DNA from 3 places in the Candidatus Thiodiazotropha sp. AKAK2 genome. Region 1 is predicted to be linked to each of the others. Evidence: predicted binding sites of a transcription regulator. Region 1 holds the regulator's gene; each other region holds the start of a gene.
What was found. The regulator sigma-54, encoded in region 1, starts transcription at its own class of promoters, with help from an activator protein. The targets are predictions, from matches to a motif close to TGGCANGNTNCNTGCTT.
Positions count from the first base shown of each region.

Region 2: the regulator sigma-54 is predicted to act here: its motif matches at 910-926, upstream of AC4IE8_RS00290 (DUF2202 domain-containing protein).
Region 3: the regulator sigma-54 is predicted to act here: its motif matches at 1,034-1,050, upstream of flgF (flagellar basal-body rod protein FlgF).

Region 1 covers NZ_JBSYOP010000031.1:85,369-87,640, forward strand. The annotation lists gene hpf (ribosome hibernation-promoting factor, HPF/YfiA family) at 1-239, opposite strand, end outside; gene AC4IE8_RS14375 (RNA polymerase factor sigma-54) at 393-1,877, opposite strand; gene lptB (LPS export ABC transporter ATP-binding protein) at 2,084-2,272, opposite strand, start outside.
Region 2 covers NZ_JBSYOP010000002.1:15,852-18,123, forward strand. The annotation lists gene ettA (energy-dependent translational throttle protein EttA) at 1-162, shown strand, start outside; gene AC4IE8_RS00290 (DUF2202 domain-containing protein) at 228-875, opposite strand; gene nfsA (oxygen-insensitive NADPH nitroreductase) at 1,267-2,007, opposite strand.
Region 3 covers NZ_JBSYOP010000036.1:36,174-38,445, reverse strand. The annotation lists gene AC4IE8_RS18255 (D-cysteine desulfhydrase family protein) at 1-9, shown strand, start outside; gene AC4IE8_RS18250 (DUF2956 domain-containing protein) at 38-394, opposite strand; gene flgF (flagellar basal-body rod protein FlgF) at 1,319-2,059, shown strand; gene flgG (flagellar basal-body rod protein FlgG) at 2,117-2,272, shown strand, end outside.

The sequences.
Region 1 (2,272 bases):
TTGTCAGTCAAGCCATCAATGGCGGCATACATGTCTTCCTGCACTGAATCAGCGAATACGCTGGCACCGTTCACTTGCATGGTGGCTTCCGCCTTTTGCCTCAGCTTCTCAACGCTCAAGATGACATGCACATTGATAACATTATCAAAATGCCGCTCAAGACGTTCGAATTTATTATCTACATAGCTTTTCAAGGCATCGGTTACTTCCACATGATGACCGGTAACGCTTATTTGCATAATTATCTCCTGTCTTAGATGAGTTGGCTCATCACTCTGACCGACTCGTTGAATCGATTCCCGAAATCATCGATCAGGCTGACCATGAAGCCGGATTCGGCTTTTACCACAACCCCTGTTTTCATAGACATCCTACCTGACAGATCGATTCACCTACATCAGTCGTTTACGCTCATTCGATGGCGGTATGCTCATCGATTCACGATACTTTGCCACCGTTCGGCGGGCCACTTTGATGCCCTGCTCCGATAGGATGGCGGCGATCTTGTTGTCACTGAGCGGTTTGCTTGTATTCTCAGCGGCAATCAATTTTTTAATCAGTGCACGAATCGCAGTGGAGGAGCACTCTCCCCCGGCACTGGTATTGACGTGGCTGGAGAAGAAATACTTGAACTCCAACGTGCCACGCGGGGTATGCATATATTTCTGGGTCGTCACCCGGGAAATGGTCGATTCATGCATCTCCAGCGCCTCGGCAATATCCCTTAAAACCAGCGGCTTCATAGCCTCCTCGCCATGTTCAAAAAAGCCCCGCTGATATTCAACAATCTTACTCGCTACGCGCAGAATAGTCTCATTACGGCTCATCAGGCTTTTAATGAACCAGCGTGCCTCCTGCAGATGATTCTTCAGAAAAGTATTGTCGTCGCTCTGATCCGCCCGCCGGATCAGTCTGGCGTAATCATTGTTGACCCGAAGTTTGGGGGTAACCTCGCCATTCAGCTCCACAACCCAGCGGTTGTTACGCTTGCTGACGAAGACATCCGGAATCACATATTCAGGCTCACTGTTTGCAATGGCCGTGCCCGGATGGGGATTCAGGGTTCTGATCAGGCGCATCATGGCGGCGAGCTCCTGCTGATCCACCTTCATGCGACGTATGATCTGATTCTGATCCTGGGCGGAGAGCAGATTGAAGTGATCCCGGCAGAGTTTTATCGCCTGATCCCGATAGGGGGTCTCTTCCGCCAATTGACGCAGCTGAATCAGCAGGCAGTCCTGGGCGCCCTGGGCTCCGACACCCGGTGGATCGAATGCCTGAATCCGGTGCAGCACCGCCTCGATATCCTCCAGAGTCGCTTCCTCATCATTCAGCGAACTCAGAATCTCCTGCAGATCGCCTTTGAAGTAACCGTCCTCATCGATACTGTCGATCAGGGTGGTGGCTATCAGGATATCCTGTTCGGTAAAAGGGGTCAGGGTCATCTGCCAGACCAGATGGTCATGCAGGGTTACAGTGCCGCTACGCTGTACCAGATAGTCATGGTCTGCGGCATCACCGCCGCTGCTGGCCGGTGGCAGGTAACTGTCGTAGACATCGGTCCATTCACTGTCCACCGGCAGATCCTCAGTCAGCTGACTGCTGTCGGTCTTAATCTCCCGCTCGTTATTGATATCATTCGACCCCTCGACTTCCTTGCTCTCGCGGGTCTGCTCGCCACTCTCCTGAGCATCCCCCTCCTTTTGCAGTTGAGTGCTGAACTCCTCTTCGCCCTCGAGCATCGGGTTGGTCTCAAGCACCTCCTGAACCTCCTGGCTCAGATCGAGCGCAGAGAGCTGCAACAGGCGGATTGCCTGCTGCAATTGAGGTGTCATGGTGAGATGTTGTCCGAGTCGGAGCTGTAGAGCCTGCTTCATAGCAGAGATATCTTTGAACCTGGTATGTTATTTGTATGTCTTTATTCTCATTTTAGCTAAAAATAGCCGTCTACGGAAAGATTCTTCTTCACTGAGTCGATTCTCCTGGATTCACTTTGCACTCCAGTATATTCCACGCTCATTGACACCACCTTCGGCTTACCTGCCGCCCCCTGTTTAATCCATTAAAAAACAGCGCTATAGACTCACATCGTAAAATTCTCACCCAGGTAGACACTGCGTACCTCCTGGTTATCGAGAATCTCCTCAGTGGTTCCCTCCGCCAGCACTTTACCACTGTTGATAATGTAGGCCCGGTCGCATATATCCAGTGTCTCCCTAACATTATGATCGGTTATCAGGATCCCAATCTTTAGCGATTTCAGGTGCTGGAT
Region 2 (2,272 bases), on a different contig from region 1:
TGGTTTCTCGACAGAATCGCCACCCATATCCTGGCCTTTGAAGGTGACTCGGGTGTGGTTTGGTTTGAAGGAAATTATGCAGACTATGAAGCTGATCGTAAGCGCCGTCTGGGCGCTGAAGCGGATCAGCCACACCGTATCAAATACAAGCGTTTGAGCTGATCCCTATCGCCCTCTTTGAGGGGGCGAAATCTACGCGGATCAAACGTACTCAGACGGTTTACCCATCATTTGTAGCGTCGCCCGCAACCTCTCTCCATGGGGCTGTCGACAATCTGATCAACCGCTGCCTGATCCATCACCTGAGCCTGATAAACCATCCCCCGGCTCTCTATCTGTCTGACAAATGCCCGCAGATGGTTTCTGGATCCACACAACAGCTTCTGGTAGAGACTGGTCAAACCGCTATTCTCCGTGGCTTCCAGCATCTCATGGAGGTCCTGCATATCCACCTCTTCAATCAAAGCACCGGTGAGAAGGGCATCCATTTCAGAGCTTGTGCCCTGCAGGATCAGGCTGTCGTAGAGTGCCTGTAGCTCCTGATTGCCGAACACACCTGGCTGCAGTGCGGGATCGACCAGACCGTAGCGCTGCAGTTGCGCCAGTACAGAGTCCATATGGCGCTGCTCAGCCGAGGCGATATTACTGAAGATAAACAAACCCCATTGCTGATAGAGCAGATCATAAACGTCCCGCGCCACCTTCTCCTCCTCTCTGAGCAACAGTAGGTGTTGGGCCTCCTCTGAGGTAAGGCTGTCGACAACCTGCTCCTGACCTCCACGCCAGCCACGACCGTTTCCACCCCCCCAACCAGCGTGTACCTGAGTCAGTATCAGAATTGACAACGCAATCAACAAAGTTATTTTTCGAACCATCTGAAAAATCTCCATTTAAACAAGTAACCGGACTCAGCAGATATCAGGCCAGTATTTTTGTTATATGAATTCAGTTGGTTACGACAAATCGGTCAGGATTGAACGGATGAAAATCTGAGATATCACTTACCAATTGGGTGATATCACCCAGATTGCAGAGCTTAAACAGTCACACCTGTGAAGCGTGGCACAGTGTGTTGCAGCTTGACTAGGTGGATTATTCTGCGTCAAGCAACAGGTGGGGAAAAGAGTATGAATTGCAGCACAGATGTGGGGATTGAGTGCCACTCATACCGCGCCACAGAAAGCGTATCATCCGGGATATCACACAGCTCAGAAGCCTCAACCGATCTTATTCCATAGCCTCAAACAGGTTATATGGCAGTGGTAGTCAACAGACAAAGAAACCTTTTGAACGCAGAAAATCGAGCATATGTTCACGCTTCTTTCCCTGCATGGCTTGTGCGGTGGCATGCGACCAGTCGGTCAGTTTCACATTGGCGCCACGACCGACATAGTATTTTGACATCTGCTCATCGTAATCAGCCAATCTATCCGGATCCAACTCCTGGTATCGCTCCTGATGCAGAATGCTCTCCACCGGCATCCTGGGTTTCACCTCGGTATTCGCATCCGGCCAGCCCAGACACATTCCAAACAGTGGCACAACTCTGTGGGGGAGTTCGAGCTGCTCCACTACCACTTCTGGCTGATTGCGAATACCGCCGATAAAGACACCCCCCAAACCCTGGGATTCAGCGGCCAACATCACATTCTGTCCCATCAAAGCCACATCGATTACCGCCGCGAGCCCATGTTCGCTATAGCCTTCCAATTCGCCTTTGCCCACTGCTTCACAAATCTGATTGATACGCCGGAGGTCAGCACAAAAAACCAGAAACTCCGCCGCTTTCTCAATCCATACTTGACCTCCAGCAGCCATGGCGATTGCTTGTCTCGCTTCAGGGCGGGTCACCCGAATGACTGAATAGGCCTGAATAAAACTTGATGTCGCTGCAGCCTGTCCGCAACTGATCAACGTATCCAACTGCCCTGGATCCAGGGGTTTGTCGAGAAACCGCCTCACCGAGCGGTGATTGATCTGTAATTGCTGTGTTGCTGTCAGTGCCATTGCAGGTCGGCCCTCATTAGAATTCAGAAAACTTGCACATGTTGTTTATTTGCAGAAATAACAACCATAAGCGCAATCAATCTGATTTATAGACTGATGAATATGTGCTGAAAACGGAATTTAGATCCTCAAGTATTCATTCACTCGAACGCTATATTTTAATAAGCGCTCTATATCGCTAGCAGGTTCACGGGTGGAACAGGCAGTTCAGATTTAGTGCTCCAAGACTGACCCCCGTTCCGCAACATCCTGCTGCCAAGTGTAG
Region 3 (2,272 bases), on a different contig from region 1:
TCCCTTTAGGCCGGGGTCGATTGTCTGATAATCCGGATCAGGCTGTGTAGAGCTGGGAAGCCACCAGGTAGGAGGCAAACAGCAGCCAGGAGAGTGTGAGCAGTACCCAGGGCAGCTTATTGGGCGATTGCGGCAGAGCGTTGCTGTTATTAGCTTGCTCGGTTGTTTCAGCATCGGGCTGTTTACTGCGTTGTTCCTTCTTGCGGCGTTTGTCCATCTCCCTGAGCTTGGCCTTGTGCTGCTTTTTGTACTGATCTATGCCTTTCTGGATACCCATAGCGATCAGTTTGGTTTGTTCCTTGGTCTGACCTGGGCGCTGAGTGGCACGGGCGATCTGCATGGCTTCAGTTACAGTCTCTTGGGAGGGGGTCTGGTTGTTTTTGCTTTTGGCCATCTGTGTTTATCAATTGATTATGGTCGTGACATTATCGCGAATTTTTGGATTTTTTAGAATCTCAAATGACGTTATACGATTTTGTGTTAGGTCAAGTTTTTTATCGATTCGGTAAACCGGCTTTATAACGGTGAGGCAGCGGTAGTAAGTTGATATGGAATATCGAACAGTGAGAAGTTGTAGGGCTTGTTAACGACAGGCCAGTAATCCCTTAAAGGTAGAATCTATGGCAATATAGGAACGGATTTCATTGTATAGCTTAAGTAAGGAAAGATAAATGATAGGGAGGAGTTGGGGGCTTATCCTCAATTTGATCCCACTTATGGTTATCCGGTCAGCTACTATTTCGACAAAACAGATAACAGTTGTGATGGAGAATCGTTGTTGATCAGAGATTTTCAGTAGCATTCATAGGTGGTTTGGATCTTCAAGCAGTTGAGTGGAGGTCTTTTTTACAGACATTCAACAGAAGATATTCTCATCAGACCCTATTTGGTGGGGCATAGCCCCACCCTACACCCTGAAATCCATGGTAGGGTGGGGCCATGCCCCACCAAATAGGGTCTGAGTAAGCACCATTCAGGGTTGTTTTTTATGGCCTTGTGCAGATTATGAATCTTTGATCGTCAGTCACTGCCCTGGCTTATACCTTGCAAAATTAAGTGCTAGATTGCTTTCAGCTAGATGAAACGTATTTATTCCGGACACTAGGGCCTATTGGATTCTTGTTAACAGGCCCTAGTGGGCTGGTGCCGGGATGACCTAGGCAGAATGAATCCCTTTCTCCTTTCTGAAGTCTGCTTGAAATACTCGTTAACTCCTATCTTCAATCTTCATAAGCAGCTGTTTTTACAGACTGGTCCGTAAATTGCAGAGTTCTTGTCAAAGTCGACCAAGTGAAGATTTCAAGACAGGAGCCAAACCATGGATCGCATGCTTTACGTCGCGATGAGCGGTGCCAAAGAGACGCTGATGGCACAGGCGAGCAACTCCAACAATCTGGCCAATGTGAACACCCCGGGATTCATGGAAGATCTCAACCAGTTCCGCAGTATGCCTGTGTTTGGGCCCGGTTACCCCACCCGGGTCTACGCCCTGGACGAGCGCCCTGACATCAATTTCCACAAGGGCAGCCTGCAGACCACCGGCAATCCCCTGGATGTGGCGATCAATGGCGAGGGCTATTTTGCTGTACAGGCCCCGGATGGCTCCGAGGCCTATACTCGCCGTGGCGATCTCAAAGTGGATGCCAATGGCCTGGTGACGAACGGCGAAGGTTTGCCGGTGATCGGCAATGGTGGACCGCTTGCCTTGCCGCCCATGGAGCGTCTCGAGATCGCGCCGGACGGCACCATCACGATTCTCCCCGAAGGCGCCACCCCGGAAGCACTGGCCATCGTTGACCGGGTCAAGATGGTCAATCCACCACGGGACGCGCTCTACAAAGGCGAAGATGGTCTGTTGCGCATGAAAGAGGGGGGTGAGGCGGACGCGGATGCCGCTACCCAGCTGGTTTCAGGCAGCATCGAGAGCAGCAACGTAAATGTGGCTGACGCTCTCGTAAACATGATTGAGCTTTCGCGCAAATTCGAGCTGCAGGTGAAGATGATGAAAAACGCCGAAGAGATGGATAAGGCATCGGCCAGCCTGATGAATATGAGCTGATGTTGGCAGGCAATTTGCACAATACCTATTAAACAGTAACGCAACGAGGAAGAGACTATGTACCCGGCACTGTGGATCGCTAAAACCGGATTGGATGCTCAGCAGACCAACATGTCTGTGATCTCCAACAATCTCTCCAATGTAAATACCACCGGCTTCAAGCGTGATAGGGCCGTGTTCAATGATCTGATCTACCAGAACCTGCGTCAGGTA